2 regions of the Peribacillus sp. NPDC060253 genome follow, and region 1 is predicted to be linked to the other one. Evidence: riboswitches for the same ligand, from Rfam matches in the RefSeq annotation. Region 1 holds a riboswitch; the other holds the start of a gene.

The links. Region 1 has a riboswitch for S-adenosylmethionine ahead of mtnK (S-methyl-5-thioribose kinase). Riboswitches for the same ligand answer to the same signal wherever they lie in the genome.
Region 2: it holds a riboswitch for S-adenosylmethionine, as region 1 does, so the genes downstream of both, ACFWE9_RS09440 (5-methyltetrahydropteroyltriglutamate--homocysteine S-methyltransferase) here and mtnK (S-methyl-5-thioribose kinase) in region 1, are expected to answer to the same signal.

What each region holds. Positions count from the first base shown of each region.
Region 1 is NZ_JBHXAS010000019.1:22,273-38,607, reverse strand. Features, by position in the region: gene kamA (lysine 2,3-aminomutase) at 1-317, shown strand, start outside; gene ACFWE9_RS07585 (YokU family protein) at 319-600, shown strand; partial or broken gene ACFWE9_RS07580 (amino acid permease) at 925-1,098, opposite strand; gene qoxA (cytochrome aa3 quinol oxidase subunit II) at 1,292-2,236, shown strand; gene qoxB (cytochrome aa3 quinol oxidase subunit I) at 2,287-4,245, shown strand; gene qoxC (cytochrome aa3 quinol oxidase subunit III) at 4,236-4,832, shown strand; gene qoxD (cytochrome aa3 quinol oxidase subunit IV) at 4,835-5,122, shown strand; gene ACFWE9_RS07555 (YozE family protein) at 5,632-5,859, shown strand; gene ACFWE9_RS07550 (ATP-binding protein) at 5,889-7,655, shown strand; gene ACFWE9_RS07545 (hypothetical protein) at 7,842-8,549, shown strand; gene ACFWE9_RS07540 (YozD family protein) at 8,716-8,886, shown strand; gene deoD (purine-nucleoside phosphorylase) at 9,133-9,837, shown strand; gene ACFWE9_RS07530 (lmo1851 family serine protease) at 10,137-11,594, shown strand; gene ACFWE9_RS07525 (LCP family protein) at 11,711-12,598, shown strand; gene mtnA (S-methyl-5-thioribose-1-phosphate isomerase) at 12,737-13,783, opposite strand; gene mtnK (S-methyl-5-thioribose kinase) at 13,798-15,000, opposite strand; SAM riboswitch class I at 15,075-15,229, opposite strand; partial or broken gene ACFWE9_RS07510 (nitrilase-related carbon-nitrogen hydrolase) at 15,301-15,726, opposite strand; gene ACFWE9_RS07505 (pyridoxal phosphate-dependent aminotransferase) at 15,826-16,335, shown strand, end outside.
Region 2 is NZ_JBHXAS010000026.1:10,338-26,672, reverse strand. Features, by position in the region: gene ACFWE9_RS09465 (M4 family metallopeptidase) at 1-620, opposite strand, end outside; gene ACFWE9_RS09460 (amino acid permease) at 1,055-2,539, shown strand; gene ACFWE9_RS09455 (CaiB/BaiF CoA transferase family protein) at 2,809-3,912, shown strand; gene ACFWE9_RS09450 (hypothetical protein) at 4,258-4,782, shown strand; gene ACFWE9_RS09440 (5-methyltetrahydropteroyltriglutamate--homocysteine S-methyltransferase) at 5,134-6,237, opposite strand; SAM riboswitch class I at 6,321-6,422, opposite strand; gene ACFWE9_RS09435 (hypothetical protein) at 6,611-7,048, shown strand; gene ACFWE9_RS09430 (glycerol-3-phosphate responsive antiterminator) at 7,240-7,782, shown strand; gene ACFWE9_RS09425 (MIP/aquaporin family protein) at 8,001-8,825, shown strand; gene glpK (glycerol kinase GlpK) at 8,848-10,338, shown strand; gene ACFWE9_RS09415 (glycerol-3-phosphate dehydrogenase/oxidase) at 10,660-12,312, shown strand; gene ACFWE9_RS09410 (MBL fold metallo-hydrolase) at 12,473-13,183, shown strand; gene ACFWE9_RS09405 (hypothetical protein) at 13,198-13,341, shown strand; gene ACFWE9_RS09400 (TetR-like C-terminal domain-containing protein) at 13,383-13,796, shown strand; gene ACFWE9_RS09395 (PucR family transcriptional regulator) at 14,097-15,317, opposite strand; gene putP (sodium/proline symporter PutP) at 15,451-16,335, opposite strand, start outside.

The DNA.
Region 1 (16,335 bases):
TGCTCCGCAATTTTGAAGGTGTGATTACAACATATCCTGAACCAGAGCATTATACTCCTGGACTTGCAGATGATTATTTTAAAGGGGTATATCCTGATATGGAAAAAAAACGGTCAGATATAGGTGTTTCCGGTTTAATGAACGACAAGCAATTCAATTTAGTGCCTGAAGGACTAAAGCGAATGAATCGACGGGAAAAATACGTGACCAACCCAGAGCATGCTACATTGAAAAACCAACGTGAAAAGAGAGATCTGTTAAAAGAAAAGAAATTTCAGGCACAGCAAAAAAAGAGCACTCCAAAGGGAGATGAATAGAGTGGAGACGTGTCCATGGTGTGAGGTAGGAACATTACAATCGGTAACTGATACAGTGTTTTGGGAGTTGCCAGATGGATCGAGAGCGGTTGAAATTGATAAAACGCCATCGTTCTATTGTGGTAATTGCCATGCGCTATTTCAGAGTGATGAAACGACTAAAGAGATTGAAGACCAGCTGTTTTTAATTGATACGAAACAGTTAGGGAAACAGACGACGTATGACGAGTTATTGAAGATGAAACGGTTGTTAAAGCGGAATTATTTTGATTTTGGGAAATAACAAAATAATTAGAAGTTGCCTCATCTACTTTTTGTGGTGAGGTTTTTCTGTGCGCCCGGCGGTGCGGTCTATAGGGTGCGCATCTCGAACAGTGAAGGCATTATTAGCGGTTGCTTTCCCTGGAGACGCGGAATTCTGAAGGAAGCAAGCGGTAAATTGAGATATATTATTTTGGAAGCCTCTTTTGGAGAGGTTTTTTGAAATTTCTTCAATGGGTATTAGGGTAGATGAAAAAGCACTGTTAAAACAACTAATTTTTATTTTCAAAATACGAAGAGCAGAAGTAATTGTGAAAGACCAATTGAACAAAATTCAGATCCCTGGGGCTATCGTAAAGGAAAGGACAATTGAAGGGCCTGTTATTTTTATACCAATGGCCGACCCAAGAAAAAATCCAGTACCAATCGTGCAGCCAAACCCTATTAAGGACAACTGCCACCATTTTAAATTTTCATCTTCACTCCCCTTACTTTGCCCACTAGGCATAAAAAAATCCATGCAGTATCTCCTCACATATACAAATTCCTTTTCAAAGCAAGTAGGTATTTAGATTACCTGTTTCTCTGAACATTCCCCAAATAAATTCATACATACTCATCCCGCCTATAAATGTGATTGTGAGAAATTACCATTCTTAATAAACATTTTTTGGGATAACTTAGAAATGAATCTTAAAAGAAAGGATACATATATGAAAATAAAATGGGTTTTATTAGCTATTCTTTCTACTACCATAGTCAATGTGCTTTCTGGCTGTGAATCATTAGCGGTCTTAGATCCTAAAGGACCACAAGCCCAAACGCAAGCCAATGTGATTTGGCTATCAATTGCGATCATGGCGGTTATTGTTATAGTTGTTTGTGCTATTTTAGTCTTTGTGTTAACGAAATACCGTGACTCTAAACTACCTAAAGATTATGAACCACCCTACATTGAAGGGAATCATGTTGTTGAAACGATTATTGTTGGGGTGCCAATTTTAATCGTCATTTTCTTCTCCGTTGTTTCTGTAATTTCCAACAATAAAGTGGAAGCCACTCCGGAAGGGTACAAAGGTCAAGATCCATTAGTTATTTACGCTTCGTCATCTGACTGGAAGTGGCATTTTAGTTATCCAGAAAACGATATCGAGACAGTAAACTACTTGTATATTCCAACAAATAGACCACTTGAATTTAAACTTTATTCATTCGGGCCTATCACGAGTTTCTGGATTCCACAACTTGGCGGTCAAAAATATGCCATGTCTAACATGGTGACCACATTACACTTAGCAGCGGACGAATCAGGGGAAATGATGGGACGAAATGCAAACTTTAGTGGGAAAGGATTCGCTGAAAATACGTTCCACGTCGAAGCGATCTCACAAGATAAGTTTGATGAATGGGTAAAGGAAGTTAAAGAAACTGCGAAACCTATTACTGAAGTAAGATTCAATGAATTATTAAAACCGGGTCATGAGGGACAGTTAACGTTTACTGGAACGCATTTAGACTTCTCACCAGCTCCAGAAGGTGAAAATGCTGGACATCATCATGGCTCAAGTGACTCTAACGCGAATTCAAAAGGTGAACATATGAAGCATGATCATAAGTCAAGTAATAGTAAAGAAAAATCAGGACACAATCATGAATAATTTATTAGTCTATCTCAAGAAAAATATGTTCAGAAAGGAAACACAAAAGTATGGGTTTTTTCTCTAGATTTCTTATACCTAATCCTAGTCCCGTCATATACTCATCAATGGTTGCCATTGGTGTTACTGTTCTCTTGATCATTTTTGGTTTAACCCACTTTAAAAAATGGTTTTATTTATGGAGTGGCTGGCTAACAACAGTCGATCATAAAAGAATAGGTATTATGTATTTAATATCTGCTTTGTTGATGCTTTTTCGTGGTGGGGTAGATGCTGTGATGATGCGTGCGCAACTTGCCGTACCGGATAATAAATTATTAGATTCACAGCACTATAATGAAATTTTTTCAACACATGGGGTTGTGATGATCCTCTTTATGGCGATGCCGTACATTATGGCCTTAATGAATTTCGTAGTGCCATTACAAATTGGAGCCCGAGATGTAGCATTCCCACGTCTAAATGCCATAAGTTTCTGGTTATTTTTTATGGGTGCGATGCTATTCAACATCTCTTTTGTAATTGGTGGTTCGCCTGATGCAGGGTGGTCATCTTATTTCCCGCTTGCAGGTAATGAATTTAGCCCGCATGTTGGAACGAATTATTATATGATTGGTATTCAGATAGCCGGAATAGGTACATTAATGACGGGGATTAATTTTTTGACGACTATTCTTAAAATGAGAGCACCCGGTATGACATTAATGAAAATGCCAATGTTTACATGGTCTGCTTTAGTCACAAGCATTATTATCATTTTCGCATTCCCTGTATTAACAGTGGCGCTGATCATGGGAACAATGGATCGACTATTCGCAACCAAGTTTTTCACAATGACTGATGGCGGTATGGATATGCTTTGGGCTAACCTGTTCTGGGTTTGGGGACATCCTGAAGTATACATCTTAATCTTGCCTGCATTTGGTCTTTTTAGTGAGATTATCCCAACCTTTTCACGACGTAACCTATATGGCTATCGATCAATGGTTGCTTCAATGGTATTTATCTCTATATATTCATTCTTCGTTTGGACGCACCATTTCTTTACAATGGGGCAAGCAGCATATGTTAATAGTATTTTCTCGATTACAACGATGGTAATTGCTATTCCGACTGGAATCAAGATCTTTAACTGGTTGTTCACGATGTGGAAAGGTAGAATCAGATTTACCGTACCTATGCTTTATTCAATAGGTTTCATACCTCTCTTCACAATCGGTGGAGTTACCGGGGTTATGCTTGCGATGTCAGCGGCGGATTATCAATACCATAATACAATGTTTTTAGTAGCTCATTTCCACAATGTCATTATTCCGGGTGTAGTATTTGCTGTGCTTGGTGCCGGAACTTACTACTGGCCGAAAATGTTTGGTTTCATGTTGAATGAAAGGATTGGGAAATGGGCGTTCTGGTTTCTAACCATTGGTTTTTGCTTAGCATTCTTCCCTATGTATATCACTGGTTTAGATGGTCAAGCACGTCGTATATACACATACTCTGAATCGAGTGGATTTGGACCATTGAATATGATTTCGTTTATCGGGGCAGCTTTAATGGCAATCAGCTTTGTATTAATCGTGTATACGATTTACTATAGCATTCGCCATGCTCCGAGAGATGTTGTTGGTGATGATCCGTGGGATGCACGTTCCCTTGAATGGGCTACTCATAATCCAGTACCAGAATATAACTTTGCTATTATTCCACAAGTGAACTCAAGGGAAACGTTTTGGGATGCTAAATATAAAGGTCATGAATTATTCAAGGGTGACTATGAAAAAATTCATATGCCCAATAACAGCGGCGGACCGTTTATCATGTCCTGTATCTTCTTTGTCTTTGGATTTGCGTTAGTATTCAGCATATGGTTTCTTGCGATTATTGGGTTAATCGGTATCTTTGTTTGCATGGCTCATCGTTCATTCGAAATAGATCATGGGCATTACATTTCTGTAGAAGAAATTAAAGCGACAGAAGCAAAATTCGGGGGTGTTAATAAATGGAAATAGATCACTCGCAACCTCTTGAATATAGTACGGAACAAAATCGTCTAAATATTTTAGGCTTCTGGATTTTCCTTGGAGCCGAAATTATGCTTTTTGCAACACTCTTTGCATCTTATTTTACATTAGTAGATCGTACCGGTAACGGTCCTACTGGAGCAGAAATTTTTGAAATCACTCCAGTACTTGCTGAAACATTCTTGCTCTTAACAAGCAGTTTTGTCATCGGGCTTGGAATTCATGCCATGCGACTTGGCAACAAGAAAGCCATGTTGACATTCTTCATAATCACTCTCCTTCTTGGATTAGGATTCTTAGGATTTGAAATTACTGAGTTCATTACCTATTATCGCGAAGGAGCTACACTGCAAACTAGTGGATTTACATCAATGCTCTTTACAACATTAGGGACACATGGAGCACATGTTACATTAGGACTTTTCTGGGGGTTATTTATTATCCTTCAAGTGAAAAAACGCGGGTTGACACCTGAAACAGCCAATAAATCCTTCATTTTCTCTCTTTACTGGCATTTCTTAGATATCGTTTGGATCTTCATCTTCACCTTTATCTACATGAAAGGAATGACATAAACATGAAGGAATTATTCCCGGCTAAACAAGTATGGGGTTTTGTATTTTCATTGATTTTGACGGTTGTAGCTCTTTTGGTTTACTTCTTCAATATGTCAAAAGCAACAGGCATGACGATTTTTATATTGACAGCATTCATACAAGCAGCTGTTCAACTAGTTGTGTTTATGCATGCTCGTGAAACTGATGATAGCAAATCAATTTTTATGACTCTATATGGCGCTATATTCCTAGCTCTAATTACTGTCTTCGGTACAATACTATGTATGATCTGGGGTTGGAGTTATTGATATGAAACAGCTTGCAAAACAGACAAAGTACATGGAGTTAATGAACATGAAATTGTTGCTGAAACGTACTATTTTGACTTTTAGCGTAGGGAAAGGCTACTTTTCCATATATGTTTGAATAAATAAAACCCCTCATTTAACTGGAACGATGGAAACGACTTATGCCATCGTCCATGTAGGGGTTTTTCCCATTCGCAAAATGGGAATTTAAAGTAAGATTGGAGTCTGCTGGATCAAAAAGAACTCTTTCTCCATCAATTGAAGTACTAAGCACTTTTAAAAGCTAAAAAAGATTTCCCGTCTATAAAAAATGGAAGCAATATGGATTGAGAACTATATCTATATTACAGGACGATATATATCGATTGCCTCTCCTGATGAAAAATCGTTGATGGTCTATGAACAGGAGGAAGAAGATTCTCATATTGATTTTAAAAAAGTGGACGGAAGGGAAAGTTTCCGATATATTAAAGCAGAAATCATAGTTATTTTTAAGGGGGCTCGACAATATGAGACCATTTTATTTATATTTAATGAAGTTTCGACAACCGAAGGAAATTGACGCCATCACTAAATTTGCCAATTATGCCTATCAGGACCATGGCTTCCCAAAGCAATCGACTGATTATAATGAAGTGAGCAGTTATTTAGAATTGAATGCAGACTATCTCGAAAGTATGTCTGTGTTTGATCATGCTTGGGAGCAATATGTCCAAATAGAAGAAGGACTTCTTTAGGGAAATCAGGAATAGGGAGGATCGGAAGGATGTTTAAGAGCCTTCAAACCCGAATTTTGCTTTATTCTTTGCTTATAGCCAGTGTACCTGTTCTCATATTGGGTATCATTTCATATGGATCACAACGATCCTTGCTTGAAAAGGAAGCAAGAAATGCCTTGAATGCAGGCTCATTGAATATTGTCAATGAAACATATAACTATTTGAACGAACGGATCAGTGATGTGAAGCTAATGAGTGCAAATTCGGTAGTCATCAATCCTGACTCATCAAAAGAAGAGAAGTCCGTTGAACTAAAAAAGTTCATCGATGCAAAAGGAAATTATTACGGGATATTGTACTTGGATTTGGAAGGGAATGTAATTGTTGATACCTCCAATAAAATGATTGGAGATCGATTCGCGAATAGGATATGGTTTAAAGAGGCCTTGGAAGGTCATGAGTTCCTTTCTGACGTAAATAAAACCAAAGCTTACACAGAACCCTTTATAGCTGTAAGTGCACCGGTACATGATGTCACAGGAGAAATGATCGGTGTCGTCTCGCCAGCTTTCCGTTTGGAAAGGCTTTGGGAGATGATGGAGAAAAAGGCTAATGAAATTAGCGATAAGTATCCAGTGAACTTTTTCATGATTAACCAAGAAGGCATCATGATATCAAAAAAAGACCCGCATGGTGTATTAAAGGATTCGGCCTTGGAGGAAATGGGACTAACAAAAGAGAAACTGATGGAAGCTTCGATATCTGATGAATTGTACAGTGCAGAGAATGGAGAAAAAATATATTCCATTCAGCCTGTCCATACGATAGCGCAAACGGAGAATAAATGGTTTGTAGTTGTGGGTGCAGATAAGAAACAGGTGTTTCAGCCTTTGCATGACCTTTTAACACGTTATCTGATAATCTACAGTATCGTATTTGTTTCTATTATTCTGGCTGTCTATTTACTTACTAGGACTCTTGTGAGGCCTGTTCAGGATCTAGTGGTGGCGACAGAGGATTTCATTGAAGGGAAAGAATTCGTCGTTTCCGATAAGAGTAGCTTCGAAGAAATGGAAAAATTGCACCTTGCCTTTGTAAGAATGATGGAAACGATTGAAGATCGCGAAAAGGAAATCGTCCGAACTGAAAAATTAAAATATGTTGGTCAGCTTGCTGCCGGGGTTGCCCATGAAATCAGGAACCCACTGACGACAATAAAGGGTTTTTTCCAACTATTGAAGAGCCAGGACCATGATAAAACATTAATAGAAAAATATAGTGATGTCATGCTTGATGAAGTGGATCGGGTCAATGTATTCGTGACACAACTCTTGGATTTGGCAAAACCTCATCAACTCGAATGGGAAAAACTGGATTTGAAAGATCTTATTGATGAAATTATAGATACCTATACCTCTTCAACTCCGAGTTCTCATGTAAAGTTAATTAATGGATTGTCACAATCCGTCTTTGTTTATTCCGACAAAAACCGGTTACGGCAGGTTCTCTTGAATGTCTTGAATAATTCTTGTGAAGCCATCGATGGAAATGGGCAGATAGAACTGCGAATGACTGCCGTTTCACAATATGTCAATTTAATGATCAGAGATGATGGAAAAGGTATCAGTCCCGAGAACTTAAAAAATATCGGCATGCCCTTTTATACCACTAAGCCTGATGGAAACGGCTTAGGTGTAGCGACCTGCATCCAGATCATGGAGGAATTGAAAGGGAAATTCCAAATTGAAAGCACCTACAGCGAAGGAACGAAAGTGACCCTCGTTATCCCTACTACGAACCGTCTCATTAAATGAGGCGGTTTTTGGTCGTCGCAAGAAAAGGTAACAGGTTTTTCATTATTGGAACCTGCCCCGTATTAAAGGGTGGCAAGTTATTATCTAAATGAGCAAAATGCCCTCTCATTTCCATTAACCTCTATGTTTGTTTGTGCATATAATTTACTAATCAAACGATAAGGACCATATTGGGGGATGTCTCTTATGGGCAAAAAAAAACAGCCGAAATTTAAAATAGGCGATACAGTCGTAATAACAATGTATGGGACAGTCGGGAATATAACCGATGTAAAATTTCTCGATGGTGCTTATGTGTATGAAGTGAACTATAGTGAAGGCCTTTATATTGAAAAAACATTGCAATCGATAAATGAATATGAAGGAGAAATCCTTTATCAAAAGGAACAAATCGATATTGAATATAAATATTTATTAGGTGACTTAGTCCAGGTAGATGGATATGAACATGATTATTTCAAGATTATCGGCTATCGAACGGAAATTTGGCGCTATAAGGAAAATGCCTGGGAGGATGTAATCTATGAGTTATCACGAATCTCAGACAGTGAATGGCTTGAAGCGCATGAAGAAGAACTGACTTTAATAGCCGATGCTAAACGTGCAGATGGGATTATTCGAAAATTAGGGCTGCTCCTTTCTAAAAAGAATAATGAGCTTGCTATCATTGCTAAACAAAACAACCCTGGTAAAGGTGAGCGAGAAATGACAATGACAAAAAATGAAAAAAAGGAAATGATTGATGGACTTTTGGATTTATACAATGATTACTGTAAGCTCTATGAGCATTTTGGCGATGATGAATATCGTCATATCATGAAGATTGCCCTTGCAAAAATTGAAAAAGCGGCAGAGGAAATTTATCCAGATCATAAAAAGAAGCAAACGAAGTGAAAGGTTTCCATGATTAGGGGCGATATTCCTTGAAAAAGCTTTCATTCAAAATGGTCAGGAATGGTCCTTAATACATGAAGGCAATTCATATGATTTTTCATTATGGAATGCAACTGGAATATTTGTCTCTAGTCATTCATACACCTTTAATTAAGGGGGCGATGATTTGCGAGAAATTGAGGTTTTTATTGATACAGAAGAGATAGCGGAATTCTTTTTTCAAGAATTGATAAGACGGGGCTATCTTCCAACAGAAGCTGAAGTTGAAGATCTTGCTGACATCACATTCGAATATCTTCTTGAAAAATGCATAATTGATGAAGAAGTCGATGAGTAACCTGTCATTAGACGGTTAGCAGCTTCCTTACCCTTAAATTAAAAAAATCTTTTAAAAAAGACGGCGGACCACCGCCGTTTTGTTTGCGGTTTAATAGGAAGGGTGCCACAATCCTTTTCATGATGTCTGCGTTTACTTTTCTTTAAGGGGCTCTTGGATAATGTTCAATTTTCCTAACTTGTGGTTGATATGGTATAGTAGTTTGTGAATATCATTTCACCCACAAGTTAAGGAGGACGTAGTTGTATGAGCGTACATATTGGTGCTAAAGAAAATGAAATTGCTGAAACGGTCTTACTTCCTGGAGACCCATTGCGTGCAAAATATATTGCTGAAACATTTTTAGAGGATGCTAAACTTTACAATGAAGTACGTAACATGTTTGGATATACAGGTACATATAAAGGTAAACGGATTTCTGTCCAAGGTACAGGCATGGGTGTACCATCCATTTCCATCTACGTGAATGAATTGATGAATAGTTATAATGTCCAGAAGCTGATTCGAGTTGGTACTGCCGGAGCCATTCAAAAAGATGTAAAAGTCAGGGATGTAATCCTGGCAATGAGTGCTTCAACCGATTCACAAATGAACCGCATGACATTCGGTGGAGTGGACTTTGCCCCGACTGCGGATTTCGATTTGCTTAGAAAAGCTTATGACGCGGGCACGGCTAAGGGCTTGCAATTAAAGGTCGGCAATGTGTTTACGGCCGATCAGTTTTATAACGATAATAGTGAATTGGAAAAATGGGCAAAATACCAGATACTTGCGATAGAAATGGAATCAGCGGCTTTATACACGCTTGCTGCTAAATTTGGACGCCAAGCTTTATCTGTATTAACCATTTCCGATCACATTTTAACTGGTGAGGAAACGAGTTCTGAAGAGCGTCAGTCAACTTTTAACGAAATGGTTGAAGTGGCATTGGAAGCAGCTATACAAGACTGATAATTGGATGTAATGACAGGCGGGTGACCATGTAATAAGTGATGCTGTATAATGACAGTCGGGATACAGGCTCATTTATTCCTTGGTATCCGCATTTTTGTAATGTAACGGATGATCAATTCGGAAATGCGGAATGTCATGAGTATTCCTTTTGATTTTACATGTGTGAACGGTTTAAAAAATACATATGAACAAAATTGTTATTTTTGATAACTATTATTTTTCGATTGGCACGAAAGCTGATAAAATAGAAAGAAATCGTTTATTTCGTCATGAAGAATGAAAGTGGTGAGGCTTCAGTGGAAGAAGAAAATCAAAAACAGCCAAAAGAGGCAGGGAAATTCATTAAAATAAAGAAGTTTACGTTCATTATGGGGATTTTCTTAGTCATATTCCTAACCGCAGGGATTACTACAATAGCCTTGACCTTTGGAGATGAAAAAGTAGATTCATTAGCACCGGATAAACATTCGGAGTTTGAAAAGCTGTATTCTACATACGATACGATAAAAGATAACTATTATGAAGAAATTGATGAAGACAAGCTTGTTGACGGTGCAATTAATGGGATGATCAATTCATTGGATGATCCTTACTCTGCTTATATGGATAAAAAGGAAGCTTCGAGTTTCCATGAGAGCATCTCTTCCTCCTTTGAAGGTATCGGTGCCGAGATACAAGAGCAGGATGGACAAATTATGGTCGTCTCACCGATTAAAGGATCTCCCGCCGAAAAATCAGGGATAAAACCGAATGATATCATTTTAAGTGTGGACGGGAAAAGCGTAGAAGGTTTAAGCTCTTCTGAAGCTGTCCTGAAAATCAGGGGCAAAAAGGGAACGAAAGTGGATTTATCCATCTCAAGAGCTGGTGAGTCCGCACCGATTGAGCTCACGATTAAACGTGACACAATCCCGATTGAAACTGTTTATGCAGAAATGCTTGATGATGGGGTTGCAAAAATTCAAGTAACCAGTTTTTCCGAACATACTGTCCAAGAGCTGAAAACGGCGCTTGAAGAAATGTCCAAGAAAGATATGAAGGGTCTAGTTTTGGATTTACGAGGAAACCCCGGTGGGCTGCTTGACCAAGCTATAGATATGGCAAGCCTGTTCATACCAAATGGGGAAGTGGTCCTTCAAGTTGAGGAGCGTAGCGGGAATAAAGAAGTCTATAAATCGAAGAATGACGGAGAGTTGAAGATTCCGATAGCTGTATTGATTGATGATGGCAGTGCCAGCGCTTCTGAGATTGTCGCAGCGGCCGTCAGTGAATCTGCGGACATCCCATTGATTGGTGTTAAATCATTTGGGAAAGGGACTGTTCAGACTGCCCAAGACTTCGATGATGGTTCTAACTTCAAATACACGGCAGCTAAATGGTTGACTCCTAAAGGCAACTGGATTCATAAAAAAGGGATTAAGCCGGATATTAATGTCAAACTTCCTGACTATGCCAGCCTTCCATACATTTCGCCGGATAAGGAATTGAAAGCATCCGATTCTTCCAGTGAAGTGAAAGCAGCTGAAGAGATGCTGAAGGTAGCTGGTCATGATCCAGGTAAGATAGATGGATTCTTTGATCAAGAAACAACCAATGCAGTCAAAGCATTCCAAAGGGACCAAAAAATTAACGAAACTGGCACCATTAAAGACGATACTACCGTCAAATTGATGCAAGTCATCCGTGAGAAAATCCTTAAAAACGACACACAAGTGAAAAAAGCGGTAGAAGTAGTAAAGAAAGAAATCAAATAAATGTTTTATACAAAAAAGCCTGTCAGCGGTTACCGTTGACGGGCTTTTTTGTCGTTACATGCATATTATTCCAATAAAAGGTAAAAATATGGGTAAATTTCCGATGAGGTGAGGTAATGAAAGAAAAGGTACTTTTCATATATCTAATGGTCTTGATTCTGGCAGGCTGCACCTATGCCCCTTTACCCAAACAAAATGGAAATTCAGGTACGGAAAAAAAGTTAACCAAAGTAGATAACCAAGAAAGCGAAAAAACATTTCTATTTATTGGTGTTGATTCTAGGGGGGAGAAAAAATCCCGATCAGATGCGATTATGCTGGCAAAGTACTACCCTGAACAGGAGAAACTTAAGTTGGTCTCCATCATGCGTGATAGTTATGTGAAAATCCCAGGATATAAATCCGGATATAATAAAATAAATGCAGCCTATTATTATGGCGGAAGGGAACTGCTCAAGAAAACCATCCGCGAAAACTTTGGAGTAAAAGTCGATCATGTAGCAGTCATTGACTTTCAGGGTTTTGTGAAAATGGTGGACTTGCTTGCCCCTGAGGGGGTAGTGGTGGATGTGGACCGGGAAATCATTGATGATATGAGCATTCAAGCAAGCATTGGTGAAAATGTTTTACATGGTGAGGAAATATTGAAATATGTCCGCTTTAGACATGACGATGAAAGTGATTTTGGAAGGGTAGAACGTCAACAAGAAGTAATGGTTCAATTAAAAACAGGATTTATAAACCAAATCTCATCCTTTGAAGGGATGGTAGCCCTTCCTGAAATAATCGAACAAGGCCTTTCATATTTAGATACGGATATTGGATTGAAAACGATAATGGAAATGGGTCCAAAAGTCGTCTTTCATACACCAGACACCGTCGAAACTTTAAGGATCCCAGTGGAAGGAAGCTTTAAAGATGAAGTATATCCAGAGACCGGAGCCGTGTTGGAAATGGACTACGCTAAAAATAAGAAGGCACTTCAAGATTTCTTTTCAAAGTAGGGATTCCTTCGAAAACATCATATAAAGTTGATCATGCTATAATTTTATAATACACCTCGCAAGAATAAATCAATAAGTTAAAAAACGAGAACGGATATCCGTCTCGTTTTTTTAGTCGTCAATAAAATGAAGCCTGAATCACTTAACATAAAGTGGAATGTTTTTGACAAAATCCGGTTGAATGATTCCGTTTTCCGTAATAATGCTGGTAATTAGATGATTAGGTGTTACGTCAAAGGCTGGATTGAATGTCTTTACATTTTCCGGGGCGATTCGTACACCTTGAATGAAAGTGATTTCAGCTCCATTCCGTTCTTCGATTGGGATGGATGTACCTGACTCGATAGAAAGATCGAATGTGGTTGATGGAGCGGCCACATAAAAAGGGATACCATAATGCCTGGCTAATATGGCCAATCCCAATGTCCCGATTTTATTGGCTGTATCTCCATTTGCCGCAATCCTATCGGCCCCAACTATAATACCATTGATTTGTTTCTGATGAATCGTATGGGCTGCCATATTATCAGAAATTAAGGTGACGTCGACACCGGCTTGCATCAGTTCCCAAGCGGTCAAACGGGCCCCTTGGAGGACTGGTCGGGTTTCACAAGCGTACACTTTTATCGGAAAGTCCCTTTCTTTAGCTAAGTGAAAGGGAGCCAAGGCCGTGCCATACCGGGCAGTGGCGATTCCACCGGCATTGCAATGAGTTAGAATGGAATCGCCTTTAGCAAATAGGGACAATCCATGTTCCCCGATTTTCCTGCACATTTCTTCATCTTCAGTAAAGATGGCTTTGGCCTCCGATACCAGTGCTTCTTTGGCAGTCGAAATGCTTTGTGCTGCATTTAATATGTTCTCCATTCTCTTTAATGCCCAAAAAAGGTTGATTGCAGTAGGCCGGGAAGAGGCAAGCTTCTCAATATGGCTCATTACATTTTTTTTGAATTCCCCTAATTCCGTGGATGTTTCTTGTTTGGCACCCAGTGCTACCCCGAATGCTGCAGTCAGTCCAATTGCTGGGGCCCCGCGTACCTTTAATGTTAAAATGCTGTCATATACATCATCAACTGAATGAAGTTTAATAAATTCAGTGATGGATGGAAGGCCTTGTTGATTTAATAAGGTGATATGGGTATCATCCCATTGTACCGAATATGGTAATGGCGCTAGCGTAGTCATGTATAGGTCTCCTTTTAAAGGGTTGTATAAGATGGCAGTGTATGTTGCTTCAACGCTTCAATTATTGCTGGAACATCCAATTCATCCCGTTTTTTAATTAAACGTGCACCAATCTCCAATGTTATCGTTTTGGCTGCGATCCTTGTTTCTTTATCTTCAATGACATTTAAATCTGCAACATGAGAAAGGCCGATTGTTCTCCGAATCAGTTCGCAGCCGGCAAAACCGAATGCGTCTCTTTTGAATTTAGTCAGTAAATAGGTCAAATAACCATTCACATGGCGGAAGGGACTTTTATTTTGGGTGTTCCAAAGTTCAGTATATGTTTCTTCAAAGGCATTCCAAAATTCATGGAGGTATGTGAAAATCTCTTCTTTCCCAGCTGCATTGCGTGTGACTGCCTGAAAGAGAAGGTTGGCGGTGTATTGGCCTAGGTCAAAACCGACGGGGCCATAAAAAGCGAATTCTGGATCTATAACCTTTGTTTCAGTTTTACTTGCAAATATACTTCCAGTATGTAAATCTCCATGAAGCAAGGCTTCCTGCTCGGTTTCAAAGCTTTGTTTCAGCTTAGCGACTTCGAGTATCACTTCTTGATCATTCCAAATCTTTTTGGCGGCATCAGTCAATTCCACCTCGAAATCTCCTGGGAGCTCCTCGAAAAATGGATCCGTGAAAATAAAGACCTCGGTGATTTTGCAGAGCTCTGGATTCGTGAAGTGACGGGCCACTTCTTTTTTCGCAGGTGGTTCTAAATGATAATCGGAAGTGAAGAATGTCGTCTTTGCAACATACTCACCAATATGTTGTGAAAGCAATGGATAGGGATCACCATCAATCAATCCCGTCCTTACGATTTTTAAGTGTGATAAATCTTCCATGACTGTGATGGCAAGCTGTTCATCCGAATAATATACTTGCGGTACGAATTCGGGGCAATAGCTTTTGAAATGAATAAGTGCATTTGCTTCAATGGCAGCCCTTTTCAAAGTCAGCGGCCAGCTTTCGCCAAGTACCTTGGCATAAGGGACCGCTTGTTTGATTATTATCCCTTTATTTGTGGCTGTGTCAGTAATATGAAAAACGTAATTTAAGTTGCCATCGCCGATTTCTTTACAGTTTAAACTGGCATCTGAATTGACCAACCCTAGTTTTTTTGCAAGGGTTATAGCTGTTTCATTTGTTAATATTTTAAAATTTGAATGGTTTTGAGTCATTCTTTTCCCCTCCACATTTTAAGAATAAAAAAGCCTCTTTCATTAAGAAAGAGGCAGAAGTTTTAGCTTCGGACCTCTTATCTCCCAGAAAAAAGTTTTCTGGTGGAATTAGCACCGTGCTCTGCGGATTTCAAAATCCGGCGGTGAATCCGCCCCATTTCACAATGGTATTACAGTCGGTTGCTGGGCTTCATAGGGCCTTTATCCCTCAGCCTGCTCTTGATAAGAGTATATGTTTTCTGAAATTTTAATCTTCGGGAAAATAATAACAACTTTTTAAATAGTTTGTCAATGGGGAAATTAATAATAATCCGGACGGCGATCTTCAAAAACAGGTATTTTGTTGCGAGCTTTCGAAACTTTCTTGTAGTCCAGCGTGCCTGGCAACAGTTCGTTTTCATCTCCGGCTTCACTTACGATAGCTCCCCATGGATCTTTAATCAAGGAATGTCTGGCAAATATATTTTTGACATCCGTACCTGAACGATTCACGGCTACAACATATACGTGGTTTTCGACGGCACGGCTAATCAATAGGGGTCTCCAGTGATCGGCAATCTCATTTAACCTGGTCAAGTCGTATCCGGTTGTCCAAAGCTCTGGTAAAATAAAGATATCGGCTTCTGATCGTGCAGCTTTTTCGATCCGTTGTTCTGCAACCTAAAAGTTGATATCTGGTTGCTCAAAGGCAATATCGATTTGGAGGCAGGCTATTTTCCGTTTCATTGTATAAAACCACCACATGTAAAAAATGCTTTACAAGACGATGATAAACATATATCATTTGTGACTAGAATTTCAAGAAATTTCAGAGAAGGTGTAAAAATGTTGCAATTTGAAAAATCAAGACTGCTTCAGGAACTGCCCAAGCAGTTTTTTGCCTCTCTAGTCGCAAAAGTCAATGCGATTACAGCACAAGGACATGATGTCATTAATTTAGGTCAGGGAAATCCTGATCAGCCGACACCTGAGCATATTGTGAAAAGTCTACAGGCAGCCGCTGAAAAACCGATTAATCATAAATATTCACCGTTCCGTGGGCATCAATATTTAAAAGATGCTGCCGCTGTCTTTTATGAACGTGAATATGGGGTCAAGCTCGATCCCAATAGCGAAGTCGCGATTCTCTTTGGTGGAAAGGCAGGACTTGTGGAATTGCCACAATGTTTATTGAATCCTGGGGATACGATTCTGGTTCCTGATCCCGGCTATCCTGATTATCTTTCCGGTGTTGTTCTAGCTCAGGCAAAAACGGAAGTCATGCCGCTGACAGAAGAAAATGGTTTTCTTCCGGATTACAAAGATATACATAGTGACGTGCTTGATAAAGCAAAA
Region 2 (16,335 bases), on a different contig from region 1:
ATGAAATATTCATGATTTCCTGGTTCCGGACTTAAGAATTTCAAATTGACTTTATATACATAATCGGCCTGGCCTTCATTTGCGTATACATATAGGTCAGATTCAGGTGATTGTTCATAGGCAGGAGTGAACCCCAGATCCGCTTCCGCTATTTTAATAGCTTCGGATTTACTGATGCCTTTTTTAGCCTTTTTCCCTAATTTCGTATTTAGATTGGCTTCAACCGTACCGGACACGACCGTCAATACACCTTTAGCATCAATCAATACTGCTTGTGTGGAGTTCCATACAGGTACGCCTTTATAGGTTTGTTGCAATCTAAGTACTGTATTGCCTAGTTCATCCTTGCTTTCTTTCTGGATCGTGAAGGAGTTTTTCGCCTTTTGCTTTTCTAGCTTGTAAGACTTTTTGTTTTCATCAAAAAAGGTAAGAATGATATCTTCTGCCGATTGCTTTGATGGGTCCGTAAGTTTCCCAGACTTGTATTCTAGCGAATCCTTGTGCTTATTGTACTTTTCAACACTTAACACATTTTTTGCCGCTAAAGCTTCTTGATGGGGAATAGCAGAAAATAATAGACCGATGGATAGTGCAGTTCCTAAAAATACCTTACCCTTCATAACACTCAACTCCTTCATAAGAATACCTCATTTTTACATCGTTTCATAATTATTATCAAATGGAGAAAACTCGTAAAAAATATGACATTTAAAGGAATAAAATGGAGAAAAATGGTTTTTGATAGAAATGTTCTTTGAATTTATTCTTTTAGTAATATTTGGAATGTATTTAAATTGAACCAAATGAATAAAAGTGCAAAAAAACATGGCGTAAAGTGCAAAGAATCGTGGCATAAAGTGCAAAATATTTCGTCAAATAAATGGTTAATTTGTTGAATAGTGCGGTTTTTAAATTTGGCATGAAAATTGCATATATTCAGAATAGGAATATTCGAATTGTAAATTAGCTCTATTTGAAACTCGATGAAATAGGAAATTTATTAAATGGATTTCCCCATAAATGTAAGCGCTTATGTAGAAAGGGATGAAAATTAATGATACCAAAACAAGAAAACGACATCTTTCAGCATCCTCCAAAGCAAGAAGAACAAGAATTAAAGCGCGGGTTAAAATCTCGACATTTAACGATGATTTCCATTGGAGGGGCTATTGGCACCGGGCTGTTTCTTAGCAGCGGGGCAGCTATCCATACAGCTGGGCCAGGCGGTGCATTGCTTGCATATGCTTTAGTTGGCGCAATGGTGTACTTCGTGATGACGAGCTTAGGGGAACTGGCCGCCTTTATGCCGACTAGCGGTTCATTCAGTACATATGGAACGAAATTCGTCGATCCGGCATTTGGGTTTGCCTTGGGATGGACATACTGGTTCAATTGGTCGATGACCATAGCGGCAGAGTTGGCCGCTTCAACAATGATCATGAAGTTTTGGTTTCCGAATAGTCCATCATTGTTATGGAGTGCATCATTCCTGGTGCTCATATTCCTATTAAACTATTTATCCGTTAAAGGATATGGTGAAGGAGAATACTGGTTTTCCTTCATTAAAGTAACAGCCATCGTTATTTTTATAATCGTTGGAATACTAATGATTGTCGGCATCATGGGTGGCGAAGCAGTAGGTTTTAAAAACTTCACCGTCGATGACGCGCCTTTCCCGGGTGGGTTCATGGGTGTCTTCATCGTGTTCATAGCTGCGGGCTTTTCTTTTCAAGGTACCGAAATTGTCGGTGTGGCAGCGGGTGAAAGTGAGGATCCTGCACGTAATATACCAAAGGCCATTAAAAGTGTCTTCTGGAGAATCTTGCTCTTTTACGTATTGGCAATCTTTGTTATAGGGCTGCTTATCCCTTATACGAACTCAAGTTTACAAGGGGATAACGTCATGGTAAGCCCATTCACGCTCATTTTTGAAAAGGCTGGAGTGGCCTTTGCCGCTTCGCTTATGAATGCAGTCATTTTAACAGCGGTATTATCGGCAGGTAACTCTAGTCTATATGCATCTACGCGTATGTTATATTCAATGGCAAAAAATGGTCAAGCACCACGTATTTTTGCAAGACTTAATAAACGCGGAGTACCGGTTGCAGGAATGGTTTTGACATGTTCCATCGGTATGCTAGCCTTTTTAGCTTCCATATTCGGTGATGGTAAAGTGTATATCTGGTTAATGAATGCCATTGGGATTACTGGATTTATCTTTTGGCTGGGCATTTCCATCAGCCATTATCGTTTCCGGAAGGCATACATCGCTCAAGGTCATTCATTGGAGAAGCTGCCATATAAAGCATTATGGTTCCCGATAGGACCGATCTTTGCCATTTTAATTGGTCTGATCGTCATCCTGTCCCAAAACATCCAAGCCTTTTTCTCAGACCAGATTGATTGGGGCAGTGTTATAGCTGCATACCTGGGAATCCCGCTTTTCCTTGGTCTATGGTTGGGCTATAAACTGATAAGAAAGACTAAGCTCGTTAAACTAGATGAAGTCGAGTTTGACTTTGACAAAAAATACGAATGAACAAGCTATAAGTAAAATCAGCCGGACAATGAGTTATAAATTGTCCGGCTTTTATTTGTTTATCTTTAGGCTCATAAACAGATTCCAGGAGGATGATTCCTGGCCTTTTATTTTTAATGAATGGGAATTTATACAAATTTAATAGGAGATGTTATATGATAATCGTAATCTCTATGTAGCTAAATGGCATGCACAGAACAACGGGGAAAGCGTTAACTGCATTTGTATCCGATTGAATATTTCCAATGGAAAGGAAAGGTGCGCAGCTGATGACCTTATTGACTAATTTAAAAGTATTGGACTTTTCAATGTTATTGCCAGGCCCATTTGCCACTTTGATGCTAGCAGATTTAGGAGCGGACGTTTTGAAGGTAGAGAGGCCGGGAGCAAGTGATTCATGGGGTGTGAACCAATATCTTAACAGGTCGAAGAAGTCGATCACACTTGATTTAAAACAATCAGAGTCCATCGAATCCGTAAAAAGTCTAGTGAAGGACTACGATATCGTCATAGAACAATTCCGTCCAGGCGTCATGGAACGCCTAGGACTGGGGTATGGGGCATTAAAACGGATTAATCCGAGATTGATTTACTGTTCCATCACGGGATTCGGCCAGACCGGTCCCTATAAGGACCGACCGGGCCATGATATCAATTATCTATCGATTGCAGGTTTATCAGGCTATTCCGGAACGAAAAGGGGCGGCCCGGCAAAAAACGGAACCCAGATAGCCGATCTTGCTGGAGGTTCACTGCATGCCGTTATCGGCATATTGTCTGCTGTCATTTACAGGGAGCGAACAGGGGAAGGCCAAGCCATCGACATCAGCATGACCGACTGCAGTTTTGCATTGAATGCCATATCATCACCTCTGAATTTACAAGGGGGCCTGGAGCTTGAGCCAGAGAAATTGATGTTAAACGGGGGATCTTTTTATGACTTTTACGAAACGAAAGATGGACGTTATTTTTCCGTTGGAAGCCTCGAGCCCCCATTTCGAAAAGCGTTATGCGAAGCCATCGGGGCACCGGAATTGTATGAACTGAGCATGGGCAGCGATGAAGAAAGCGGAATCCGATTCAAAACGTTCGTCCAACAAGCTTTCTTAGAAAAGGATTTCCATGAATGGCAGGAAATATTTTCTGACTTCGAGGCATGCGCAGAACCAGTGCTGACCTTTACCGAAGCGACCAACCATCCCCAATTGAAGGATAGGGGAATGATCGTCGAAGTACCTGACGGAAAAGGAAATGTCCAGAAGCAAATCGCCTGCCCGATCAAAACATCAGTTTTTACCCCTGAATATAAACATGCGGGACTGAAGCCAGGACAAAGCAACGCAGAAATACTTCGGCCCCTTAATACAAAATAAGATCAAATAAGGCTATCGCATTTCCAATATTGGAGAGAGATAGCCTTGTTTTTGTATGAATTGGCCCCTCGTAATAACGACGTAAATAACTATGCTGCGACAACATTTAGTAGGCCGGAATAAGTGGAAAAAAGGACGAATTAAAGTGAGGAATGTCAAATTAAGTGGGAGGAGGGACGAATTAAGCTTGAAAATGGCTAAATGGTTTTTAAATCCATGATGAAAGTCAGCCATTCGTTGTTGTGAAAAATTACTAGTTATAACTAGTTTAGACAGGGTATGAGAGTATCATCCTTGTAAAAAGGTTCATAAGAAAATTTCTTTGATAAGGATGGTGGATTAAAAATGTTTGGTCTCACTGATATCATTAAATTTCTTTTTTCCTTTTTTTTGATTATGCCAATCGTTACGCTGATACATTTGAGCGGGCATATCTTCTTTGTGACGATTTTTGGAGGATCTGAAAAGAAAATCTTGATTGGTTGTGGAAATAAACTTTTTGCCTTTTGGAACATAGAGGTGAGAAAATATTATTTCTGGAATGGTACTTGCGAATTTAAGGGATTGATACATGATAATCGATTGACGAATATGCTTATTTATTTAGGGGGCTCTATCTTTAATTTAGTCAGTATGTTGATCATATATAGCTTAGTGTATCAGAATATCTTGGAAAGCTCGGTAATCTGGTATCAATTCATATATTTTTCCTTCTATGTACTGTTTTTCTCCTTATTTCCGATGTATTTTTCAGACGGATCGCCTAGTGATGGGAAGGCCGCACAATTGGTCTTGAGGAACAAGCTGGAAGATAGGGTGACGGATGATATATTTGTAAAGAAAGTGGATGATGAAGATAGCTGCAAGTAAAAAAAGGCGTGCAAGATGCTCGTTCTTTTTTTTGTGTGAACTCAACATAGTAAGTAACTATTTTACATACTGATTCATTAATCTGCAGGGTCTGCCAATGATAATAAACGAAAATGTATATGAAAAAAGGCATATGTACTGTATACAGATGCCCGATATATTATTGGTTAAAATGGATATTCACGATATGTTGTTTGAAGGGAAATCGATTTTGTCACCGTAAATTCTTCAACAATCCTTGGGCTTAGCAAATCTGCCTATACCGATCAGAGAAACGTTTTATTGTACTGTTTTAAAAAAAAGCTAGGCTTCCTTATTGAAAGGTGCCTAGCTTTTATTAAAGGTGAGTCATCATTCCCAAACTTCTTTTGCTACATCAACGATGAATTTCAACTTATCCCATTGTTGTTCTTCCGTAAGCTTGTTGCCATGATGGGTGGAAGCGAATCCGCATTGCGGACTTAAGCATAGTTGTTCGAGGGGAACGAATTGTGAGGCTTCTTTAATGCGTACCTTAACAGCTTCCTTGTCTTCAATTTCCCCATTTTTTGAAGTGACCACTCCCAGAACGATCCTGGCCCCTCCGTTTGGAATGTATTCCAATGGTTTAAAATCCCCTGAGCGGTTATCGTCATATTCCAAGAAGAATCCATCTACTTTTTCTTTGGCCAATAATGTTGGGGCTATGCGTGCATAACTGCCTTCAAATGCCCACGTTGACTGGTAGTTTCCACGACATAAGTGTGTCGTGACGACCAAATCCTCTGGTTTTCCTTCCAATGCACCATTAATAACACGCAGTGCTAAATCGATTAATTGTTCTCTTGAATATTTTCCATCTTTGAACTGAAAATCTGGAGCTGAAAGTCTGGCAATATATACATCGTCCAATTGAAGATAACGTACACCTGCTTCATAAAAGGCTTTCAAAGCAGCTTGATACGCTTTAATGACATCATTAGCATAGTCCTCGATATCAGGATAGATGTCTTCATTATGAACACCGACAGCAAACAATTGATTGGGACTGGGAATGGTTTGTTTGGCAACGGCACGTCCGTCCACTATTTTGTTCAATTCAATAAAGTCATGGATGAAGGGATGCTCAGGATTGAATGAAACCTTTCCTGTATTGCGAATGTTATATCTCTCAGTTTCAACCCCATCGAATGTAAGACCTTTTTCAGTAACATAGCCCTCGATGCCATTTAAATGTTCAAGGAAGTCAAAGTGCCACCATGTTCGTCTGAACTCCCCATCCGTAACGGCCTCTAATCCAACTTCAATTTGTTTATCGACAATCAATTTGATTTCTTCCGTTTCAACTTCACGAAGTCGCTCCACCGAAATGGTACCTTCCTTCAATTGCTTTCTAGCTATATGTAAACGATCTGGTCTTAATAAACTTCCGACATGGTCCGCTCTAAATGGTGCTTTCGTTAATGTGATTGACATGTTGCATTCCTTCTTCCCTTTTATAAAATAAAACACCTCTTCTTAAAAATAAGAAGAGGTGTTGGCAACAAAGCTATTTACTCTTCTTATCTTCAAGTTTTTACACTTCTGGAATTAGCACAGTACATGAAAAGTCTGTTGCTGAGGTATCAAAGGGCCAGTCCCTCCACCTCTCTGGATAAGAGTTGTCTATTAAATTAACTATGACTATACAGGGAGTATTGGTAAAGGTCAAGGGTGGAGGCGGAAAATTTAGAATATAGCGATTACTCATAGTAGCCTTGCATGATGATTAACCTCATTGGTGAACCTGGCATATGCTATAACCCACACATGCGAGAGGGGATATTGAAAGTCGGAGGGGGAAGTCAGGATGAATACATTCGATCACTTTAATGTTTTCGGGAATGGTATACCGATAACGGTAAGTGCATCCATGCTAGAGAGAATTATAAACATGAAATCTAATGAGCAGAATATTAAAGTCGAGATCACGCCAAAGCATATAGTGCTTTGGGGAACGACGGAAGTGAAAAAAATGATGTTTAAGAAAAATGTATCTTTCCGGATAACAATAAAACCGGTTCACGTTGATAAAAGAACGATTTCATTTGAATTAGTGGAAATGAAACCTATTGATAGAAATTTCATTAATCATAAGATATTTAACAGACCGCCATTTTTTGAATTTGAAAATAGAATGATCAAAATGAATGTGGATGCTTGGAACATCGTGAGAAAAATCCCCGTGGGCACCATTAAATCGTATGAGCTTGTCGAAGGTGCAATGAAAATGAAAATCTCTTTATGATGAATCATCTTAAGGGGGATTTTCCATACATTCTTACCCTTACTGTATTTGGGGTCCAGGTATGTTAGTGTAAGGATATGGTGACAATTGATTCTTCATTAATAAAAAATGTGTTTGATAAATCAAGCACTTTAAAATATACTAAAAAACTTAAAGTTTAGAGTTTTTCCGGGACATAAGGGGGAAAATGCATGGAGCAGAAGATATTGCCTGCCTCGGCAAGCATGAAGGATTTTGAAAGATTTCTAGATAGTTCCTATGAAATTGGTGTGTTTCTTGACTTGCATATTTCCCAATTGAAAAATGTGAGTATAATGGCCAAGCAGCATAATAAGAAAATGATTTATCATGTTGATTTAATCCATGGCATAAGAAGTGATGAATACGCGACAGAATTCATTTGTCAGGAGTATCACCCATATGGGCTGATTTCGACAAAATCAAGCGTTATTTTGAAAGCGAAGCAAAAGGGAGTCATTGCCATCCAGCGGATCTTTTTAATAGACTCACATGCGCTGGAGAAAAGTTATAAGCTGGTACAGAAAACGAAGCCGGATTATATCGAAGTATTGCCGGGGGCAATGCCATGGATGATAAAAGAAGTGAAAGAACGATTACAAACTCCCGTTTTTGCAGGTGGTCTCATACGGACTTCGGATGAAGTCCTGAATGCCCTTGAAGCGGGAGCGTCCGCAATCACCACGTCCAAAACTGAATTATGGGATATCGTCTAATAGGGTCAAAAGTCAAAAAAATTACAGAAAAAAGAATGAATATTTCAGAAAATATTTGACAGCGTTTTCATAAACTAGTATATTTTGAATTACAAGTTAATACATGTGACGGAGATTAGGAGATTCACACCAGACATACTCATTTATTGAGGATAGTTCTGTTGTGAATCTCCTTTTATTTGTTGGTAAGGCATCATTCTATAAGAGGAGGGTCATGTATGACTCCATTTTGGGGAGAAGTAGTAGGCACGATGATTTTAATTTTATTTGGTGCAGGTATCGGGGCGGGGTCTTCCTTAAAGGGATCTTATGCCAAAGATGCTGGCTGGATTGTCATCACGATTGCATGGGGATTGGCTGTTACAATGGGTGTCTTTGCAGTGGGTTCCATAAGCGGAGCACATTTAAACCCGGCTGTTACAGTAGCATTGGCTATCAATGGGGATTTTCCTTGGGCTGATGTGCCAGGGTATATCGTGGCACAAATGATAGGGGCGATTATAGGCGCGACTCTAGTATTTTTGCATTATTTGCCTCACTGGAAAGCTACGGAGGATCCAGGTACAAAGCTTGGTGTGTTTTCAACCTCACCAGCTATCCCTCATACTTTTTCAAATCTTTTAAGTGAAATGATTGGTACATTCATCCTTGTTCTTGGCTTATTATTTATTGGAGCCGGCAAGTTTACAGAAGGTCTGAATCCATTTGCTGTCGGTTTATTGATTGTTGTTATCGGAATGTCTCTTGGAGGAACAACAGGCTACGCCATAAACCCTGCCCGTGACCTTGGACCTCGTATTGCTCACTTCCTTCTGCCTATACCGGGTAAGGGAAAATCGAATTGGGGCTATGCATGGATTCCTGTTGTTGGTCCGATTGTCGGTGGAGCACTTGGAGCTGTCTTCTATAAAGCGATGTTTTTAGGTGAAGTGACGACAATATTTTGGACTGTTTTAGGAGTAAGCCTGATAATATTGGTATTAGCATATGCTTTTGGAAAAAAGCAGTCACGTGAGTTAGAAATTAGCAACATTGCTAGTTAAAATAAAAGGGGGGAAACACATTATGGAAAAATATATCTTATCTTTAGATCAAGGAACAACAAGTTCGCGGGCAATTCTATTTAACGAAAAGGGGGAAATTGTACATTCTTCCCAGAAGGAATTCACTCAGTTTTTCCCTAAACCAGGCTGGGTCGAGCATAATGCAAATGAGATTTGGGGATCGATTCTAGCGGTCATTGCCGGTGTACTGTCTGAATCCGGTGTCAAGCCAGAGCAAATTGCCGGTATCGGGATTACTAATCAGCGTGAAACGGCAGTCGTGTGGGATAAGGAAACAGGAGCACCTGTTTATAATGCCATTGTATGGCAGTCCAGACAAACAAGCGAAATCTGTGACGATTTGAAGGAAAAGGGATTAAATGATCTGTTCCGGGATAAAACGGGTTTGCTTATAGATGCTTATTTTTCCGGTACAAAAGTGAAATGGATTCTCGATAATGTGGAAGGGGTACGACAAAGAGCGGATGAAGGCAAGCTGTTATTCGGGACCATCGATACTTGGTTGATTTGGAAGCTTTCAGGAGGCAAGGCCCATGTAACGGATTATTCAAATGCATCAAGGACATTGATGTACAATATCCATGAACTGAAATGGGATGAGGAACTGCTGGAGATATTGACTGTACCAAAATCGATGCTGCCGGAAGTTAGGCCATCCTCTGAAGTGTACGCACGTACGATCGAATATCATTTCTTCGGTCAATCGATTCCGATTGCCGGAGCGGCTGGTGATCAGCAGGCAGCATTATTTGGCCAAGCCTGCTTTAATGAAGGAATGGCTAAAAATACGTATGGAACAGGCTGCTTCATGCTCATGAATACAGGAACAAAGGCTGTAAGTTCCGAACACGGACTATTGACGACCCTTGCTTGGGGATTGAATGGGAAGGTTGAATATGCACTGGAAGGCAGTATTTTCGTAGCTGGCTCGGCTATCCAATGGCTGAGAGATGGCCTGCGGATGCTTCATGATGCCAAGGACAGCGAAGCCTATGCAAAACGAGTGGAAAGTACGGATGGAGTATATGTAGTGCCGGCTTTTGTGGGGCTAGGGACCCCATATTGGGACAGTGAAGTACGGGGAGCGGTTTTTGGTTTGACGCGCGGTACTTCCAAAGAACATTTCATTCGTGCAACACTAGAATCACTAGCGTACCAAACGAAGGATGTCCTTGATGCAATGGAGGCGGATTCAGGGATTGAGCTACAGACATTGAGAGTCGATGGCGGGGCAGTCAAGAATGATTTCTTAATGCAATTCCAAAGCGATTTATTGCGAGTGCCTGTCGAAAGACCGACCATAAACGAAACCACGGCACTAGGGGCCGCGTATTTAGCTGGACTTGCTGTTGGATATTGGAAGGATCAAGAAGAAATCTCCCGGCAATGGGCGGTAGACAAAACCTTTAACAAATCCATGGAAGAGCATGATAGTGAAAAATTATATGAAGGCTGGAAAAAAGCTGTTCAAGCGGCCATGGCTTTTAAATAAAAAAAGTAAATTCTTTCTAAAATGAACTAAAGTATGGTATACTTAAATCAAGTTAATAACTCGGCCGGAGAACAGGAGAGACCATGAATGCGTTATCGTGAATACGATAATGTGCATTTATGGTCTCTTTTTTTGTTTTTAAAGGCGGATTAGGGATATTAACATCTATATGAATGAAAAACTATTAGAACAAATGAACCTATTGAATATAAAGAAGAAACTCAGAGTAAACGTGCAGAATTCACGAGTGACCAGCACGAATTAACCAGGAAAACAAGCTGCTCGACCAAAAGAAGGCAGTACTTAAAGGAGGAGATAGGCATGAGGTTTTCAAATAAATATCGGGAAGAAACAATCGAACTTTTGAAAAAAGAAAAATATGATGTGGTAGTGATTGGCGGGGGAATTACCGGTGCAGGGATCGCCCTGGATGCAACGACCCGGGGGATGAAAGTAGCATTGGTGGAAATGCAGGACTTTGCGGCAGGTACTTCAAGCCGCTCGACAAAACTGGTCCATGGCGGATTGCGTTATTTGAAGCAATTTGAAATAAAAATGGTTGCTGAGGTTGGGAAAGAGCGGGAAATCGTTTATGAAAATGGACCGCATGTGACCACGCCGGAATGGATGCTGCTGCCGATGCACAAAGGAGGAACTTTTGGGAAATTCAGTACCTCCATTGGACTCCGTGTATACGATTTCCTTGCAGGAGTAAAAAGAGCTGAACGCAGGAAAATGCTTTCTGTTGATGAAACGCTAAAACGGGAGCCTCTCGTAAAGAAAGAGGGACTGAAGGGCGGCGGCTACTATGTCGAATATCGGACAGATGATGCACGTTTAACGATTGAAGTCATGAAGGCAGCTGTTGATAAAGGTGCAACACCGATAAATTATACAAAAGTAGATAAATTGTTATATGAAAATGGAAAGGTGACCGGCGTTCAAGTTGCCGATTTACTATCAGGGGACGCGTATGAAATACACGCAGACAAAGTTATTAATGCAGCAGGTCCATGGGTGGATTCCATCCGTGAAAAAGACCAATCGAAAAAGGGGAAAACGCTGAAGTTATCAAAGGGTGTTCATGTGGTCATCGACCAATCGAAATTCCCGTTGAAGCAGGCGATTTACTTTGATACACCTGATGGACGGATGATCTTTGCCATCCCGAGAGCCGGCAAGGCTTATGTAGGGACTACGGACACTTTTTATGAAGGCGATCCCGCTGTTCCGACTGTTACTTCGGAAGACCGTGCCTATTTATTAAAGGCGATTGCTTATATGTTTCCAAAAGTGAAAATTACGGATGGGGATATCGAATCAAGCTGGGCAGGAATCAGGCCGTTGATCATGGAAGAAGGAAAGGATCCTTCCGAAATATCAAGAAAAGATGAAATATGGGAATCCGATTCGGGCCTTATCACGATTGCGGGAGGTAAATTGACCGGGTATCGCAAAATGGCAAAAACGACGGTTGACCTTGTCGCAGGCAAGCTTTCCGAGCAGTCCAATAAGACTTATCCAGCCAGCAATACAAAAGGAATGCCGATTTCAGGAGGAGATGTCGGGGGATCAAGAAACTTCTCCGATTATATCAAGAAACATATTCAAATGGGGGCCGCCTCAGGCCTCGCTGCTAAGGATTCGGAGGGAATTTTGGCCATGTACGGGTCTAATGCACCTGTGTTATTCAATATCGCAAAAAGCGAAAGAGATGGGGGAACAAGTAGTGGCCTCCCGCAGAAATTGTTCGTACAGCTGAAATACGCACTAGATCATGAAATGGCCGCGACACCAGTGGATTTCTTCTTCCGCAGGACCGGGACCCTGTTATTCGATATCGATCTAGTCCAAACGCATAAACAATCGGTGATTGATTATATGGCCGGATATTTCGGATGGACGGAATCGACGAAGATGGAAAGATCCAATCAGCTAGAACATGAAGTACTTGGTGCTATTAGCGTATCTTGACCTTATATGCAAAAAACATGACGCCGGCGGAATCGCTGGCGTTTTTTTGAACCCGGAATGTGATTATCGGGGCATTTGCAAGTGGAAAAACTATTGTTTAATCCTTTAAGATACCTGGGCCACTAAAAGCGATAGCCGTCGCCACTCCTGCAATGTGAAAATGACGAAGGGTGGTACATTATTTCAACTCTCTTTCATGCCACGTGTATTTCCGGTGAACTGTTATTTTGTAGAAGAAGAGAATAGCCTTACACTAATAGATGCAGCATTACCCTACAGCACAAAAAGTATAATGGATGCAGCGCGGGCTGTCGGAAAACCGATTACAAGATTAATCGTTACTCACGCTCATGATGATCATGTTGGTGCACTAGACGGGCTTAAAGCGTTAATCCCTGATTTACAAGTGAGTATTTCTGTTAGGGATGCATTATTACTGGCTGGCAATTCTACTCCCCTACAAAATGAAGCAAACTCTCCAATCCGCGGAGTTGTCCCTAAAAAGATTAAAACTCAACCAGACTTATTACTCAAAGAAGGCGACCATATTGGTTCATTGGAAGTTATTTCTTCACCTGGACATACCCCTGGTTCGATCTCTCTTCTTGACACCCGGAATCATAGTTTAATTGTTGGGGATGCCTTGCAAACGAGAGGTGGAACTGCGGTATCAGGAATGATTAAACCTTTATTTCCGTTTCCAGCCTTTGGGACTTGGAACAAACTCATCGCACTTGAAAGTGCAAAGAAACTAAGAAGTTATAAACCGAGATTACTTGCTGTAGGTCATGGGAAGATGCTAGAACACCCTGGGGATTCTATAGATAGAGCGATAGTTGAAGCAGAATTAAAACTTCAACCAGGAAAATAGGAGGTCAAAATGAGATGTCTCAACGTAAAAGGTTAGATTTGTCCATCGTTTTACAGAAGGCTACAGAACTAGTTGATGAAAACGGCCTTGATCACCTTTCGTTAGGCAAGTTGGCTGAAGAATTACAAATACGCCCCCCTCGTTATATAACCATTTAGACGGCCTAAATGGATTAAAACAGAAACTAGCAGTAAATGGAGTGAAAAAACTTTATGATTCCATGCTTCAAGCGGCAGTGGGACGCTCCGGTGATGATGCAATCCTAGCACTGAGTGAGGCATATGTTGAATTTGCTAGAATCCATCCAGGACTTTATGATGCCACCATCCGTTTTCCAAATGGTGAAGACAAGGAATTACAGCAAGCACAGCAATCTGTTGTAGAGCTTGTTGTCCAATTACTACAAGCCTATGATTTGCAGGAAGAAATGGCGATTCACTTGGTGAGAGGATTAAGGAGCATTTTACATGGATTTACTTCTATTGAAAAAATGGGTGGGTTTGGGATGGCTATTGATATCGATAGGAGTTTTTCTTTACTGTTAAATACTTATATTGAGGGAATCCATTCAATAGTTATAAATCAACTTAAATATGAGCTGATGGGAGGTTAAAATGGGCTTTCTGGCTGTCTTGGTATAACGGTCCTTTGTGGGCTGTTTGGTTTTGGTTCCCCTCAGGTGATTAGTTTTTCCCTTGAAAACGTTAAATTCGCTTGTATCAATTTGGCTAATTTTATTCTGTATACATGTAAATAAAACGGTCTAATGTACTTGATTTGGTAAAAGTGTTTATGAAGTACAACATATAAGGAGTGAGGAACACAGGGGGGATGTCTCCGTATCCCTCACTCCTTATTGTATTGAATGATTCATGGGCGGGCTCCGAAAATATGGCCTCAAAAGCAGAATGCCCTAAGATCTTTGCTTTATTAGCTGTAAATCGATGTATAGCTGGATTCTTGAATGTAAGTCATCAAAATCGATCGATGTGAGATCGGCTATTTGATTCAATCTATATTTCAATGTGTTGGTATGAACGTATAGCTGTTCAGCTGTCGGTTTGATCCGGCAATTGTTCAACAGATATATTTCCAATGTTTGAAGGAGTTTGGTTTGGCTTTCCTGGTCCTTCTTTTGAAGAATCTCTAATTCCACATTGATATAATTCGTTTTAGTATGATGGTTGGAGATCATTTCGAGGTAACGGAAAATCCCAAGCTTACTATATTGGAAAGGAAGCTGTTCAGGTTTACCGATGAACTTGGCTGCGTTGATCACTTCCAGGGCTTCGAGATAGGATTTTCTTAATTGAAGAATCGAAGAGTACTCATTTCCGATTCCCGGGAATACCTTTTTGTCATTGAATTGGGAAAGAACGGTGTTCGTTAAATCATTGGCGCTATCGGTAAGCAGGTCTTTCCCTTTTCCGTTGCTGCCAATCAGGACGATGATCTTCAATTGGTTTGTGAATGCATGGGTAAAATGATTCAATGCATTGGCGAATAGACTGACTGTATCCGCTAATTCATCGAAATGTTCCGCATCGGATTGAGCGATGGTAAAGACATTGACAAGGAAAGTTTCCGGAATGAGAAGACTCATATTGGCGGCTTCCCATTTTATTTGGTTTTCCGTTTGATAGACTTCGTCAATGACCTTTTGATAAAACTCATTTTTTTCTTCATCTTTTTTCATGTTTATCTGTTTTTTCTGATAAAGGAGCTTGCCGATATGATGGGAAACTTCATGTAAAAATTCCAAATCGGAATCAGTCATCATTTCCGTTTCTTGGACCCAAATGAATCCGAAGACCTGTCCTTTGTGAACGGCGCTCACAACGACTCTTTGATTTAATCCGATCTCCTCGATTTGTTTCACCCTAAATGGATGCTCCACGGTTTTAAGCTGTTCGACAATGCCCTCATCCATGAATTTTTCCAGAATTGGAATAGGCCAATGCTTTGTGAAGATGGTTTGCCGATTGGCTTGGTCGAAGTGTTCGATATAATATGAACTATATGCCAGCAATAAAAATTGGTCATTTTCGATGACGACTGGTTTTTTTAAATAAGTGCTGACCATATCCGTTATATCGTTGATGTTTGTGAGAGTCAGAATTTTTTCTAATGACATATATGGCCCCCTGTAATTTTTTGAAGTGTATGACAAGTTAGTTTAATAATACTTTTAAACTAATGATGTGTATAGGGGCAAGAACAAAGAAGGAACGGTATATGAAAAAATACCGTTCCTTTTAGAGGGGTTATTATTGTTTTAATGTTCTTTTGAATTCATCAAATTGCTCTTCTACTTCTTTAGATGGCTTAGCTGTAAGAAGACTGACCACGATGATGGCAATCAAGCTTGCGGCAAAACCTGGGATCATTTCATAAAGCGTATCGGATAGGCCTGCCATCGACCAGAAAATTACAGTCCCGGCACCAAAGACCATCCCAGCTAGAGCACCCCATTTTGTCATGCGCTTCCAGCAGAGGCTGAGTAAGACTAGCGGACCGAATGAAGAACCGAACCCAGCCCATGCATAACCGACAAGTCCAAGAATCGTGTCGTTTTTCTCCCAAGAGAGAAATAGCGCGATGATGGATATGATCAGTACGGAAAGCCTTCCTAAGAAGACAAGCTCTTTATCTGAAGCGGAACGACGGAAGAAGGTTTTGTATATATCCTCCGTTAAAGAGCTGGCAGTGACCAAAAGTTGCGAAGAAATCGTACTCATGACGGCTGCCAGGATAGCTGAAATCAAGAAGCCGGTAATGAGTGGGTGGAACAGTATTTCACCTAAAACGATGAATATCGTCTCGGGATCGTCCAACTTGATGTTGTTCTGAGAAAAATAAGTGATTCCAATGAACCCAGTCAGCATGGCACCAATAGTGGAAAAGATCATCCAGCTCATGCCGATGGTACGTGCTTTCTTTATTTCCTTAACGGAACTGATCGCCATAAAGCGGACAATGATATGGGGCTGACCGAAGTAACCTAATCCCCATGCAAATAATGAGATGATACCCAATAGACTAGTTCCGGTAAAAATATTTAAAAGCGCAGGATCAATGGAACGCGGTGTATCTATGACAGGGCCAAAGCCGCCAATATGGAAAAGGGTAACGATCGGTACAAGGACCAGGGC